2 regions of the Paenibacillus sp. FSL R7-0204 genome follow, and region 1 is predicted to be linked to the other one. Evidence: riboswitches for the same ligand, from Rfam matches in the RefSeq annotation. Region 1 holds a riboswitch; the other holds the start of a gene.
The links. Region 1 has a riboswitch for glycine ahead of gcvT (glycine cleavage system aminomethyltransferase GcvT). Riboswitches for the same ligand answer to the same signal wherever they lie in the genome.
Positions count from the first base shown of each region.

Region 2: linked by a shared signal. The riboswitch ahead of MKX42_RS02150 (amino acid permease) and the one ahead of gcvT (glycine cleavage system aminomethyltransferase GcvT) in region 1 are both predicted to bind glycine.

Region 1 is NZ_JBBOCA010000001.1:896,769-904,556, forward strand. Features, by position in the region: gene gcvPB (aminomethyl-transferring glycine dehydrogenase subunit GcvPB) at 1-414, opposite strand, end outside; gene gcvPA (aminomethyl-transferring glycine dehydrogenase subunit GcvPA) at 411-1,763, opposite strand; gene gcvT (glycine cleavage system aminomethyltransferase GcvT) at 1,760-2,884, opposite strand; glycine riboswitch at 2,966-3,066, opposite strand; glycine riboswitch at 3,070-3,167, opposite strand; gene gcvH (glycine cleavage system protein GcvH) at 3,352-3,744, shown strand; gene MKX42_RS04060 (hypothetical protein) at 3,842-4,474, opposite strand; gene MKX42_RS04065 (flagellar motor protein MotB) at 4,559-5,452, opposite strand; gene MKX42_RS04070 (flagellar motor protein) at 5,449-6,234, opposite strand; gene uvrB (excinuclease ABC subunit UvrB) at 6,416-7,788, shown strand, end outside.
Region 2 is NZ_JBBOCA010000001.1:446,394-454,181, reverse strand. Features, by position in the region: gene MKX42_RS02180 (S-layer homology domain-containing protein) at 1-106, shown strand, start outside; gene MKX42_RS02175 (GNAT family N-acetyltransferase) at 168-674, opposite strand; gene MKX42_RS02170 (DUF1304 domain-containing protein) at 830-1,198, shown strand; gene MKX42_RS02165 (methyl-accepting chemotaxis protein) at 1,236-2,057, opposite strand; gene MKX42_RS02160 (DinB family protein) at 2,394-2,939, opposite strand; gene MKX42_RS02155 (helix-turn-helix transcriptional regulator) at 3,015-3,962, opposite strand; gene MKX42_RS02150 (amino acid permease) at 3,997-5,373, opposite strand; glycine riboswitch at 5,513-5,592, opposite strand; gene MKX42_RS02145 (ABC transporter permease) at 5,845-6,822, shown strand; gene MKX42_RS02140 (carbohydrate ABC transporter permease) at 6,839-7,753, shown strand.

The sequences.
Region 1 (7,788 bases):
AGCGGGCTGCAGGGATACAGCATCCATGCCAGTCAGGGCGGCAAGATCCTTTTGCAGCGTGTACATCAGTTCAAGTGCACCCTGGATGCTCTCCTCCGGCTGGTACGGATGGATCTTGGAGAGTCCCGGGAAGCGGGCGACATCCTCGTTGATCTTCGGGTTGTATTTCATCGTGCAGGAGCCGAGCGGATAGAAGCCGTTATCGACTCCGAAGTTGCGGCGGGACAGGGCGGTATAGTGGCGGATCACATCCACCTCGGATACCTCCGGCAGTACGACCGGCTCACTGCGCAGCAGCCCTTCAGGGATGAGTGAGCCAAGGCCCTCGTCCTGCGGCACATCACACAGAGGCAGGGAGTAGGCAGAGCGGCCTGGACGGCTTAATTCAAAAATCAGACTTTGTTCCGGTTTCATAGACAGCCCTCCAGTGCACTTGCGAATTCATCAATTTCGGTCTTGCTTCGTTTCTCCGTTACGGCCACCAGCATATGTCCGGCCAGCTCGGGATAATCCCTGCTTAAATCATAGCCACCCAGATAGCCTTCCTTCAGCAGCTTGGAGTTCACTGCACTCACACTGCTGCCCTCCGGGAGCTTCAGGACAAATTCATTGAAGAACGGGGCAGTGAAGACGCGCTCTGCGCCGGTGATTTCAGCCAGCAGCCCAGCGGCATAGTGGCTCTTGCGGATGTTCAGCTCACCAACCTCACGCATGCCCTCTTTGCCCATGACGGAGAGGTAGACGGAAGCACACAGCGCCAAGAGCGCCTGGTTGGAGCATATATTTGAGGTCGCCTTCTCCCGGCGGATATGCTGTTCGCGGGCTTGCAGCGTCAGCACGAAGCCGCGCTTGCCATTCCGGTCAACCGTCTGGCCGACGATCCGGCCCGGCATCCGGCGCATGAGCGGCTCAGCCACCGCGAAGAATCCGCAGGTAGGGCCGCCCAGCGAGGCGGCGATACCCAGCGGCTGCGCGTCGCCGACTACGATGTCTGCGCCAAGTCTTCCCGGGGCTTCCAGCACGCCGAGCGCAATCGGGTTCGCGCTGACGACGAGTAGACCCTTTACCGCATGGACCAGCGGCTCGATCTGGCGCAGATCCTCAATGCCGCCGAAGAAGTTCGGGGACTGGACCAGCACTGCAGCCGTATCGCTGTCGATAGCTTCGGCCAGCTTGGCGAGATCCGTTACCCCGTCTGCGTAGTCAATCTCCACAATTTGCAGGCCCCAGGCGTTGGCAGAGGTGCGCAGCACCTGACGCGCCTCAGGATGAACTGTGCGGGAGACAATCAGCTTCTTGCGTTTGGTGGCTCCGGCGGCCAGCACCGCTGCCTCGGAGAAAGCAGTTGCGCCGTCATACATACTGGCATTGGCAACCTTCATCCCGGTCAGCTCACAGATATAGGACTGGAATTCGAAAATCGCCTGAAGCTCACCCTGGCTGATCTCCGGCTGATAAGGGGTATAGGCGGTATAGAATTCCGAACGGGAAATCACATGGTTGATGACGACTGGAACATGGTGATCGTATAATCCGGCGCCAAGGAAGCTGGCGTGGGTGTCGAAATCGGTATTCTTGTCTGCCAGCCCCTTCATATGGCGAAGCAGTGCGTACTCATCCAGAGCGCCGGACATCGGCAGAGTACCCTGGTAACGGACAGACTGCGGAATATCGGCGAACAGCTCATCGATGGACTGGATGCCTACGGTTTCCATCATTTCTGCGCGGTCTTGCCCGGTCATAGGCAGATAGCGGTGCTTCATTGCGGCTTCACTCCTTGGCTTCTTTTGTAGAATGGGGCTTTGATGACGGCAGCCTTCAGCTGCTTGCCGCGGATCTCTACGTACACCTCTGTACCGATCTCCGTATAGGCAGTATCCAGCAGGGCGAGTCCGAGATTCCGCTTCAGGGTCGGGGACTGGGTGCCGGTCGTTACTTCACCTATCTTCACTCCATCCGCGTATACGGGATAGTGGGAGCGGGGAATGCCGCGGTCGATCATCTCCAGGCCCACAAGACGCCGGGGCAGGCCGGCATCCTTCTGCTTCAGCAGGGCATCGCGGCCGATGAAGTCCCCTGCGTCCAGCTTCACGAAGAACTGGACACCGGCTTCAAGCGGCGTAATCTCCGCAGACAGCTCCTGGCCGTACAGCGGCAGCTTGGCCTCGAAGCGGAGTGTATCACGTGCGCCGAGTCCGGCAGGCGTAAGGCCGTGCGGAGCGCCAGCGGCCAGCAGGCCGTTCCAGAGTGTTGCTGCTGTATCGGCGGGAGCATACAGCTCGAAGCCGTCTTCGCCGGTATATCCGGTACGGGAGAGCAGGACAGTGACGCCGCAGACTTCAGCCTGTTCGATGAAGTGGAACGGCTTAAGCTCTGTTAGAGACACCTGCGTAACTTTGGCCAGAATCGTCTCGGCCAGCGGTCCCTGCAAGGCAAGCAGCAGGGTCTCATCCGAGACATTGTTCAGAGTGACCCCGCTGAACTCAGCGGTGAGATGCTCCTGCAGCCACTGGAAGTCTTTGTCGATATTGGAAGCGTTGACGACAAGCATATAGCGCTCTTCGCCCAGCCGGTATACGAGCAGATCGTCCACCACTCCGCCGCTTGGATAGAGCATCAGAGTGTACTGGGCCGCGCCGTCTTCCAGGCGTGTGACATCATTGGTGGTCATTCTCTGGAGGAAGGCTTCAGCGCCGCTCCCGGTAACCATGAATTCTCCCATGTGGGAGACATCGAACAGTCCGGCCCGTTCACGGACAGCTTCATGCTCCTTCACAATGCCTGTGAACTGCACCGGCAGCTCCCAGCCGCCGAAATCAATACATCTGGACTCCGCATAAGCGGCATAGAGGTCATAAAAAGGCGTTCTTCTCAAAGACTCCATCTTGTCACTCCCTTGGCTTTGATTACATACGAAAAAGGACAGGCGAAAGCCATTATGCACGCATGCATAAATGGACTTTCGCTCTGTCCCTTGTACCTGAGAGTTACCCTGCAGTACAGCGCAGGTTTCCCCGTTGGTGATCCGTGAAGCCTGCGGCGCAGGCACCCGGATGCTCTCCAGAGATGCGTCCGGCAAAGGTCCTTTTGCCTGAGAGATTCACCCATCCCGGGCTTACTCCTTCGGCGCTGTCTTCCTGTGAGACAGTCTCTCCCTATGCCATCATTCGCAAACCATATGTTTTTCTACTGTCTCCATTAAACCGGGTAACCCTCTGCCCTGTCAATCAAAAAACGTCAAAAAGTTGACAAATTTAATTTTACTGTCAGTTATATTGACATTAGGCAAGCCGATAACTTAGGCTATAACTAAATTTAGAACTCCAATTACGGAAAAGAGGCGGCTTGGACATGAGTGAAGTGCTTGACAACCTGCTATACAGCGAAGAGCATGAGTGGGCGCAGCAGGGCGAGGGACGCGTAGTACGTGTAGGGATTACGGATCATGCGCAGCATCTGCTGGGCGATATCGTGTTTGTAGAATTTCCGGAAGTGGGCGCAGCGATCTCCGCAGGCGACAGCGTGGGCAGTATCGAATCCGTGAAGACCGTATCGGAGCTATATTCACCCGTATCCGGTAAGGTGACTAAGATCAACGATGCGCTGGAGGCCAGCCCGGAGCTGATCAACGATCAGCCTTACGGAGACGGTTGGATTTTTGAGCTGGAGCTGGACGCAGAGTTCGCAGAGGCAGTAACCGGCCTGCTGGATGCGGCTGCGTACAAGGAACTGGTTGGGGAATAAAAGTTAGCTTATCCGCGAAAGCGCTGAATACGGCAGACTTCTCTTTATTACATTAGATGTCACTAATGTGAGAGGTCTGTCTTTTTGCGTCTGTCTGTTATTCCGGGAAGCTGAGCAAACCGGGATAGACGATGGGAGCAGAGTGCCACAGGAAGGGCAAGAGAACCAGGCCCGCCACAGCAAACAGAAGGCACAGCAGCAGGAAACGGTACCTTTTTCGGGGACGGGTGGCGGGCTTCAGCACGAAATAATACACTCCGGCTGAATAAAACGGGAAAAGCACGGCGGCAGACATCCCCATACATACGATAAATGTCGCTTCCCCTGCAGAACTGGGGATCATGGCTTCCGGGTTATAGACCGGATTGACTTGTAAAAAGAGGAGAAGAAACGTCGAATATGCGCTCAGCAGAAGCAGGGGGAAACAGCGGATCCGCCCATTCCCGGACAAGCCGTAGAGCATCCACCAGACCCCGAACCAAGCCAGGGCGAAAAGAGCTCCGGCAATAAGGTAATCAGCGCCAATTGCAATCAGCTTGTCCAGCGGATAGACGCGGGCCAGGTCTCCCCAGAAGTAACGGGAGGAGAAGAACTGCATGAAGGCGGCAAAAAATCCGACGAAGAGGGTAAGCATCCCCTGGGCAATAATGATCATGATCAGCGAAACGGCCAGCCGCAAAAACCTGAAAAACCCTGCGGCCTCCGGCGCCGCTCCGTTTGTATCCTGCATAGCGGTCTATCTCCTTATATTAGTAAGTGGATATATGTTTCTGCCGCCTGCCGGTATCTGAGCTGATTCGCTCGCGGTTACGTGCTATTCTTCCTCCTGAAGCTGCCGCAGCACAATCAATTCCACCCGGCGGTTCCGCTGCTTTCCCTCGGCGGTTGTATTATCGTAAGCAGGCCGGGTATCGGCATAACCCGCGTACTGGAAGGTATCGGGGCTCAGCCCCTCTTTGTCCAGAAAAAAGCGCAGGACGGACAGCGCCCGGGCGCCGGATAGCTCCCAGTTGTCTTTGTACACTGATCCTGGCGTCACGGGAACATTGTCGGTGTGGCCTTCGATGCTGATGGTGGCGCCGATACCGCGGAACAGGCCGGAGAGCTGGCGCAGTGCAGGGAAGGCAGGGGATTTCAACTCAGCCTTACCCGCATCGAACAGGAAGCGGTCACTCAGCGTGATGGCAATGCCCTGCGGCTTATCGGCAACAAAAATCTGTTCCCCGAGGTTATTCTCCTCCACATACTGGGTGATGACGCCCATCAGTGCAGCCAGCTTCGCTTCCTGTTCCCGAAAAGCAAGCTCGCGCGCTGACGGCTCGTGTCCCTCCCCATCTCCTGTTTGTCCGGTTCCAGTATGATCTGCCCTGGTTCCATTCAGCCCGCCCGCATTCGCGGAGCCTGTAGCAGAAGGACCGCTAGCCGTTCCGCCTTCTTCAGTATCCCCCTTCGAAAGGCCATTCCCGGTGATTCCCTGGTTGCCCTCCAGCACGCCGCTTCCGCCTTCCAGCACTGCACTTCCGCTCTTGAAGGTATCCGATAAGGAGCCGCTGACAATGGCGTACTTCTGCGAATCCAGGCTGCTCATAGCATACAGAATCACGAAGAAAATAAGCAGAAGCGTGATCAGATCTGCGTAGGTAATCATCCAGCGGTCCCGGCTCTCCTTGCCGGCGGCGCGGGGCTGCCGGCGGTTTCTTTGTCTCATAGCGGTTCTCCCGGGCTGGTGCTGCTGCTGCGTTTAGGGGCGTCTGCCAGGAAGGGGGCCAGCTTTTGCCGGACCAGATGCGGGTGATCCCCGTTCTGCAGGGACAGAATGCCGACGAGCAGCATCTCCATGGTGCCCAGCTCGCTTTGGCTGCGGGACTTGATTTTGGAGGCAATGGGTAAAAAGAGTAGATTAGCGCTGGCTACGCCATAGAGCGTTGCTGTAAAAGCTACGGCAATCGACGCGCCCAGGTTGGAAGGGTCCGTTAAATTGCTCAGAACCCGGATCAGCCCCATGACGGTGCCGATAATCCCCATGGTCGGTGCATAGCCGCCGGCGGATTCGAAAATTTTGGCATACCCTTCATATTTCAGCTCTTTGGCATCCATCCCAAGCTCCAGGATCTGGCGGACCTGATCCGGGTCATTGCCGTCGACAATCAGAAACAGTCCTTCACGGGTGAAGGGATCTGGATGTTCCTCTGCCCGTTTCTCCAGGGCGAGAACACCGCCGCGCCGCGTGAGTGCAGCCATGGCAATCAGCTCTTCGGCTTGTTCCCGGCTGTTATCCCGTTGACGGCCAAAAGCCAAGCGGAGCGCCGCCGGAATGCTGCGGAGCTTGGACGCCGGGAAGCTGATGAGCACCGCCGCAAGGGTACCGCCGAACACGATCAGGGCAGCATTGGGCTGCAGCAGGCCGGACAGGCTGCCGCCTTCCCACAGAAAACCGCCGGTCATAGCGGCAATTCCGGCCAGCAGGCCGAGTATTGTAATGAAATCCATAAATTCAGGCTCCTTAAATTTCTATATATTATGGTTTGCAACAGTCTGGGCAACGCTGTATAATAAACGGGAACGTGCATTCCTATCTTCCATATTTTTCAGCTTGGTATGGATGAAGGATAATTAGGGTTAAAATTATAATATATTCATATATTCTAGACGATAGAGGGGAGACGGGCAAATGAGTGATATTGTCGTCAGTACGAAGACTTTTGCACTGGAGTCCGAGTATACACCCCAGGGCGATCAGCCTCATGCCATAGAAGAGTTATTGGACGGCATCCGGCAGGGCAAGAAGCACCAGACGCTGCTGGGAGCGACAGGTACAGGCAAGACCTTTACCATCGCACAAGTGATTTCCAAGTTGAACCGCCCCACGCTGGTTATTGCGCACAACAAGACGCTTGCTGCGCAGCTGGCGAGCGAGTTCAAAGAATTTTTTCCGAGCAATTCCGTGGATTACTTCGTCAGTTACTACGATTACTACCAGCCAGAGGCGTACATCCCTTCCTCCGATACTTACATTGAGAAAGACTCCAGCATAAATGAAGAAATCGACAAGCTCCGCCATTCGGCAACCAGCTCGCTGTTCGAACGCCGTGACGTTATTATTGTAGCGAGTGTGTCCTGTATTTATGGTCTCGGTTCGCCGCAGGAATACGGAAGCTTGCTGCTCTCGCTGCGTGTAGGGATGGAGAAGCCGCGCAATCAGATTCTGAGCCGGCTTGTAGATATCCAGTATCAGCGTAATGATATTAATTTCGTGCGCGGTACGTTCCGTGTGCGCGGGGATGTCGTTGAGATCTTCCCGGCATCCCAGGGCGAGCATGCGATCCGGGTAGAGCTGTTCGGAGACGAGATCGAACGGATTACGGAGATTGATGTTCTGACAGGCGAGCTGATCGGTGAACGTGATCATATCGCGATTTTCCCGGCGTCTCACTTCGTTACCCAGGAAGAGACGATGCGTGTAGCACTTGTCAATATTGAGCGTGAGCTGGAGGAGCGGCTGTCTGTGCTTCGTGAAGCAGGCAAGCTGCTGGAGGCTCAGCGGCTGGAGCAGCGGACCCGTTATGATATCGAGATGATGAAGGAAGTCGGCTTCTGCTCGGGGATCGAGAACTATTCCGGTCCGCTTACCTTCCGGGAGCCGGGAGCGACTCCGTATACATTGATGGACTATTTCCCGGATGACATGCTGATTGTGATTGATGAGTCCCATGTGACGCTGCCGCAGATCCGGGCGATGTATAACGGTGACCGTGCGCGTAAGACTGTCCTGGTGGAGCATGGCTTCCGCCTGCCGTCTGCGCTGGATAACCGTCCGCTGCAATTCGAGGAATTCGAAGACAAGGTCAGCCAGATTGTATATGTATCCGCAACACCGGGCCCTTATGAGATGGAGCATTGCGATACTATGGTTCAGCAGATTATCCGTCCTACCGGTCTGCTTGACCCGATCATTGAAGTGCGTCCTACCGAAGGGCAGATCGATGATCTGATCAATGAAATCCGTGACCGGGTAGAACGCGATGAGCGTGTGCTCGTTACCAC
Region 2 (7,788 bases), 450 kb from region 1:
GGATCAAGACGGAAGCTTCCGTCCGCAGGACGGTGTCACCAGTGCTGACGCAGCGGCAATAGTCAGCCAGGTGAAGGCTATCCTGAGCGGAAAGTCTGCGAAGTAAGCAACTGTCTCTTCATCTCTGCCCCTTCTGCCGAAAAGGCGGGAGGGGCTTTTGCTGTATTCTACAGCATCAATACCATCAGATCCTCGTCCAGATACTCGCTGCCAAGCTTCATCGCCTTCGGCTCTGTGCCGTAGCGGACGAATCCCAGGGATTCGTAGAGTCTTTTAGCCGGAACGTTATTGGAGGTTACGGTCAACGTCAACAGTTCAAGTTCTGGTGCAGCCTTCGCCTGGGCAATCAGCTCCAGCATCAGCTCACGCCCCGCGCCATGTTTACGGGCACCCGGTTCTACATATACTGCATAGACATGGGCTTTGTGCTGAATCTTGGGCCTGCTCTCCCGGAACAACGTGGCCGTTCCCGCCAGCCTCTGCTCCCCATCCAAGAAGGCACCCAGGGTGAAATGCTCATCCGAGGAGTCCAGCCTAATCCGGAAAGTCTCAATAGACAACTTCGCTTCCGCTTCATAAGAGCTAAGGAAAGCTTCCGGGTGCTGCTGCAACGACTGCAAACGAAGCGCCCGGTAGTCTTCGGCATCAGACGGGGTTAACGTTCTTATATGCATCACTCTTCTTGCCCCCTTTGCATTACAATTTTACGATTTGTAGTAAATTGACAAATATCAAAAAGTCCGGTATATTTAAGTTCGTAAAATTATATTTTGCACAATTTAAATAAAGACTTAATTTGATTCACATCACTTGAAAAGAGGGACTCGTTATGATGACTGTAAGTTTAATTCTTGTTGCCTTAGTAGCACTAGAGCATGTGTACATACTGGTACTGGAAATGTTCCTGTGGACCACCCCGAGAGCACAGAAGGCATTCGGATTGACCCCTGCCTTCTCCCGGGAGACGAAGTCGCTTGCTGCCAACCAGGGCTTATATAACGGCTTCCTGGCAGCCGGTCTAATCTGGGGCCTGCTGCATCCAAACGCAGACTTCGGTTACCAGCTGCAATTGTTCTTCCTGATCTGCGTGGCGGTTGCGGCCATCTACGGCGGACTCACCTCCAAGAGATCCATCCTGCTGATGCAAGGCCTCCCTGCCTTCCTGGCGCTGGCAGCCACACTGATCGCACATCTGTAAGATTCGCTGGATTATGCAGGGAGCTCCCACACTTGCCTCACAGCTTCTGCGCGAACTGGTTCAACTGCTCGGACATCGCCCGGATCTCCTCAATGAAGCTGGAGATCTCTTGCGTTGAAGCTGCCTGCTCTTGCCCCACTGAGGCAATCTGACCAATTGATTGGCCGATTCCCTTCATCGCTGTCTGGATCTCCCGCAGGGTGTCCCGTATCCGCTGGGCGGATTGCTCGGTCTCCTGTGAGAACTTGCGGATTTCTCTGGCGACAATATCGAAGCCCCGGCCCTTCTCTCCGGCATGGGCGGCCTCAATGGCCGCATTAATTCCAAGCAGATGCGTCTGGTCGGCAACCTTCCTCAGGACGGCCAGCACTTCATCGCTTTTTTGGACACTTGCAGCAGTGGTCTCAGACTGGACCAGCAGCTTCTGCGAGAAGCCGGCCAGCTGGTTAGACCCGCCCGCTACCTGCACGATCCGCGCATTAGCCTGATTCAGGGACAGTGCCATCCGGTCGGCAATTTCCCGCAGCTCGGTCTGTCTGCGCACCTGAATGCAGACCGCCCCGCAGACACGTTCATCCTCTCCATGTACCGGAAGGACCGTACCCACAAATTCGTATCCATAATACTCTTTGGGAACATTGGCCCTTGAGTATTCATCATTTTTCAGTGCGTGATACAGAGGTTCGTCCGCGTGAATAATCTGCCCGGCGCGAATCCCCAGATCAATGGAATCCCCGGGGTAATAGGCGAGAAACTTCTCAGTGTCGCAGATGGCAATTGAGATATCGTAAGGAAAGGCAGCTTTCAGAATGGGCGCCAGATTTACTAGTTCTTCAAGGGAGCGGACGATGTTTTTCATAGATGCGGTTCTCCTTTTATTCAGTTAGCTTCATTGCTCAGCTCAGCAAGATCTTAACTAAGGTTCGACATTTTTTGATCACTATCCTTTATTCAAAAGTGGATAATTAAAAATTGATTTATAAGCACAACATCGGCTTGACGCGTGAAGGATACGGGGGCTTCAAGCGGTACCCCTATTTTCTTAGCCTACCTGCTGGCGCGCCCATTGTGGTCGGTTTTTCGACCACATCTCCCCCATTCACTCTCAACGTGCCAAGTGTGGCCGGTTCTTCAACCAAAAAAGCCGGAACCCGTCAGTCTATTGCTGACAGGCTTCGGCTTATTAGCGGTTCATCTATTGCGCCATGCTTGATCCTATTGCATTCTTCAGTCTGTCCAGCTGCAGCAAGTGGTGGCGGTAGTGCATCTCGATCAGCAGATACCATTCGGTTGCATTCAAAGGGCCGAAGCGGGGATGAGGGACAGTGCTGTGCTCAGGTGCCTGCGCAAGCTTCGGCAGGGTCTCCCGCATCCGCTCGATCACTGTGTTCAGGCCTTGGATCAGCTGCTCCTTGCTCTCCGGCTGCACTGGCGTGTACTGCGGTGACGGCGGAACATGAACGCGTACAGGCGGGAAGCTGCCCCCGGCAAAAACCGCTTTACCATCCGGAGTCATCTCTGCTTCCTTCCCCGCCGCTCCCCCGTTCCCGGCCAGACACAGATCGATATTACGGAGCTGCATGTACAGCGCCGATTGTATCAAATGCTGAACCATCTGCCCGGGAGACCACTCTCCCTCAGCCGGCTGCCGCAGCAGCTGCTCCATACTGAAGGTATCTAATTCCTTAAGATAGTGATTCGCAGTCTTTTCAAATTGCTGTAAGGCTTCTGCAGGGTTCATATTCATAATATTCAGGCAGCTCCTTTATTCTTCGGTCTGACCTGAATATACACAACCTCTCCTGACAACGTTATGTCAGTAGCGTTCCAGCATTCTCGCCGCTTCCGCCCGTACAAGCTTCCGCAAGGCTTCCGGCTCCTGGACAACCGCCCCCGCTCCCCAGCCAAGTACCCATTGCAGCAGGTCCTCGGGCTGGCGCACGCGGAAGGTCATAAGCCTGCCGTCTGCCTGGTCCTCCATTGCCTCCAGATAAAAGTTATTCGATTCAGCAGCCTTGTCAGCTATCTCGGGATGCACCAAAATGCACACGCGCACATGGCGGTCATCCTCCGGCTGGTACTCGTGCAGATCGAAATCCGCAGGCACTTCGAACCGGTCATCCAGAATGGTAAGCCCGCTCATTCTGGATAACCGGAAATGACGGATTTCTTGCCGCAGTCCGCACCAGGCGACCAGGGTCCATGCGCCTCTGTTCAAGACAAGTCCATACGGCGAGGCGGTTCGGACACTGCGGTGACTTCCGTCAGCTTCCTGTCTGCCCTTTGTATACCCAAAGCCGATCTTCCGCTGCTCCAGAATCGCGCGGCGGATCTGCTCCATGTACTCCTTCTCCTGTCCTTGCAGCTTATCTTTACTGGTACTCAGCAGCAGGATGCTCTGGCGGAGCCGGGCGGCATTCTCCTTGATATCACCCGGCAGAATCGCTTCAATCTTCCTGCCTGCTGCAGAGGCCCGGTTACCATACTCCGTATCGAACCGCTGCTCCACGAAATCCGTCCCGATCAGCAGGGTCACTGCCTCCTCGGCGGTGAAGCTGACCGGGGGCAGGAAATACCCTTTTACCAGTGAATATCCCTGACCCGTAGCTCCTACCACCGGCACTCCGGCTTCACTAAGCGCCTGGATATCGCGGTAGATGGTTCTTACGCTAGTCTCGAAGACGGACGCCAGATCCTCTGCCCGTACGACCCCTTTGCGCTGCAGCTCCAGTACGATGGCTAACATGCGGTCTGTCTTGTTCATGCGGCGGCTGCACCCTCTTCATCCTGAAATCAGTTTATGTATTAATTATACTGATTTCCTGATCACTTTTCTCCTTACGGCTTCTAATGGAATACAGAACGAACAGCAGGATGAACCAGAGCGGGGTGAACAGCAGCGCCGGACGGGTCTCGGCAGCAAAGAGCATGATCACTAGAATGGCGGCGAACAGCGTCAGGACGGCATAGTTAATTAGCGGGGTGAACGGCGCTTTAAATTTGGAAGCGGAATGTAAGTCCGGGCGGTTCCTTTTATACTTGATATGGCAGACCAGCACAACGCCCCAGACCCAGATGAAGCAAATGGCACTGATCGTAGTCACGATGCCGAAGGCCTGACCCGGAATGAGCTTGCTGAGCAGCGCCCCGGCAGAGATCACCAGCGTGGAGAGGAACAAGGAATTCGCAGGTACATGATTCCGGTTCAGCTTCCCAAGCTGAGGAGAGGCCTGATTCCGTCTGCTCAGATTGTAAAGAATCCGGCTGGTCGAGAACATCCCGCTGTTGCAGGCGGAGGCCGCCGAGGTTAAGACCACGAAATTGATAATCCCCGCAGCAATCGGAATCCCGACCAGACTGAAGGTGCGCACGAACGGACTTTCAGCCGCACTAAGCTGGGTCCAGGGGTTAATGCACAGCAGTACGAAGAGCGCGCCTACATAGAAAAACAGAATCCGCAGCGGAATTTTGTTGATCGCGGATGGGATGTTTTTCTCCGGATTCGCCGTCTCCGCTGCCGATACCCCCACCAGCTCCACGCCTACATAAGCGAATACCACCATCTGGAAGGAGAACAGGAAGCCCTTTACCCCGTTCGGGAACACGCCCCCGTGCTCCCAGAGATTGCGGACCGACACTGAGCCTGCATCCGTCTTGAACCCGATTACCAGCAGGACTATGCCCAGGCCGATCAGAGCCAGAATCGTAACCACCTTGATCAGAGCAAACCAGAATTCGAGTTCGCCGAAGCTTTTGACCGTGAGCAGATTGAGTCCGAGCAGAATGATCAGGCAGATCACGGCCGGTACCCACTGCGGAATATCGAACCAGTACTGCACATAGACGCCCACCGCAATCACATCGGCCATCGCCGTCATAATCCAGCAGAACCAGTAGGTCCAGCCTGTAATGAAGGCCGCGCGCGGCCCCAAGTAATCCTCAGCAATGTCTGTAAAAGATTGATACCCCGCCTTCGAGAGCAGCAGCTCTCCCAGCGCCCGCATCACAAAAAACACAGCGATTCCCACGATCAGATACGTGAGCATGATGGAGGGCCCGGCCTGTTGAATGGCTTTGCCCGATCCCAGGAATAACCCTGTGCCAATCGTACCTCCGATAGCGATAAGCTGTACATGCCGGTTCGCCAGCTCCCGCTTTAATTCTGTCTGTGCCATTCCTGTTTCCCCCTTAATGTATACAACGCTGAAAATACGCAAAAAAAGAGACTGGATGTCATCCAATCTCCCGGTTCATAAGAAGTTCCAAATAAGCTTCTGCCGGGGCTGAGGCTAATCCGCACGGCAAAATACAATTCGGTACTCTTCTGTCCTTTTGCCTGAGATTGTGAACCCTTCGGCGCTGCGGTTCCCCGCAGTCTCTCCAGAAGCTGCTCCTGCTATAGTGTGATCCATAGCAATCATAGCTCTTGTACTGTATTAAATTGGTGATGCGTTAATGCATTCCGATATTCTAACATATTACTTGCAATGTGAGCAATCATCTGTGAAAAAAGTCTCAATGCTTAGCAGGAGTTTTGCACAATGAGGTCATTTTTGAATAAACAGAGTCATTTGTAAGAAAGAATTCCGTTCATCCGCTCTACTATAATAAATTCATCCAGAACAAGTAGAGTGAGGTTAGAACTTATGGCAAATCCCGCACCACAAGCTTTGAACACCAAGCTAGCGACACCGTCCCAGGGCCGTTTCGGCCGTCTGCTGCACAATATCGTGCGATACCGGGTGCTGCTGCTGATGCTGCTGCCCACGTCGATTATCTTTTTCATCAACTGCTATATTCCGATGTTCGGATTATTCATTGCCTTCAAGAACATCAACTACATTGACGGCATTATGGGCAGTCCCTGGGCCGGGCTGGATAACTTCCGGTTCCTCTTCGCTACCTCTGACGCCCTGCGGGTGACGATCAACACCGTGGGGTACAATGTGGTCTTCATCATCTCAGGCCTCATTCTCTCCGTCTCACTGGCGATTGCGATCAATGAGGTGCGTAACAAGCTGGCTTCGAAGTTCTTCCAGACCGTGATGATTATGCCGAACTTCCTGTCCATGGTCGTGGTCAGCTTCATCGTCTATGCCTTCCTGCACCCGGAGTATGGCTTCCTGGTCAAGCATATTCTGCCGATGTTCGGCTACTCCTCGGTGAACGCTTATATGCATCCTAACGCATGGCCTTACATTCTGTGGATCACCAAAATGTGGCACTCCATCGGGATCGGCAGTGTCATCTACCTGGCGGCTATTACCGGGATCAGCGAGGAGCTGTATGAGGCTGCGGTGATGGACGGGGCCAGTAAATGGCAGCAGATCACCAAAATCACCCTGCCGCTGCTTACGCCGATCATGGTGATTCTCACGATTCTTAACATGGGCGGTATCTTCCGCTCTGACTTCGGGCTGTTCTACCATGTGACCCTAGACTCCGGTGCGCTGCGCTCGACTACAGACGTCATCGACACCTATGTCTACCGGGGCCTGATCCAGCTCAATGACCTGGGGATGTCCTCTGCGGCGAATTTCTATCAATCTGTTGTCGGCTTCTTCCTGGTCATCGGCGCGAACGCTCTGGCCCGTAAGCTGAACCGCGATACGGCTCTTTTCTAGAAACGGAGGATTCTTAATGACTACTGCATCCCGAAGCAACCCTTATACCAAAGGCTCCACTACCGCCCAGATTATTCTGAATGTGTTCTTCATCGCCTTCAGCCTGGCGTGTATCCTGCCGATCCTGCTCATTGTCGCTATCTCCTTAACCAACGAGAAGGCCTTGACGCTGCAGGGTTACAAGTTCTGGCCCGATCATATCGACGCATCCGCGTACCAATATCTGTTCAAGCATTCGGAGACCCTGGTTAAGGCGTATGGCGTCAGCCTGACCGTTACCCTTATCGGGACTGTGCTGGCCGTGCTGCTGATTGCGCTGTATGCGTATCCGCTATACCGGAAGGATTTCCCTTTTAAAAAGACATTCAACTTCTACCTGCTGATCACCATGCTGTTCTCGGGAGGGCTTGTCCCCTTCTACCTGCTGTACGTGAACTATCTCGATCTGAAGGACTCGCTGGTTGCGCTGATTCTGCCCGGCTTGTCCAATGCCTTCTATATCTTCATCACCCGTACCTTCTTCCAGCAGACGATCCCGGAGGAGATGATTGAATCCGGCAAGCTCGATGGGGCCTCGGAGTGGCGGATCTTCTTCCAGCTGGTGCTGCCGATCTCCCTGCCTGTGCTGGCGACCATCGGACTGTTCACTACGCTGATGTACTGGAATGACTGGTTCAACTCCATGTTATTCATTAATGACACCAACAAGTTCTCGCTGCAGTACGTCATGATTCAGATGATCCGCCAGGCCGAGTTCTTCAAAACCCAGCTTGCCGGCACCGGTGTCGCCCTGATGGTACAGGAATCCGTTCCGACCGAAAGTCTGCGGATGGCCATGGTCGTGCTGTCGATTGGTCCGATTCTGTTCATCTATCCGTTCTTCCAGAAGTACTTCACCAAGGGCCTCACGATTGGGGCTATCAAAGGTTAATTGGTCTAGCTCTGGCGTAAATGCCGGTTAGAATA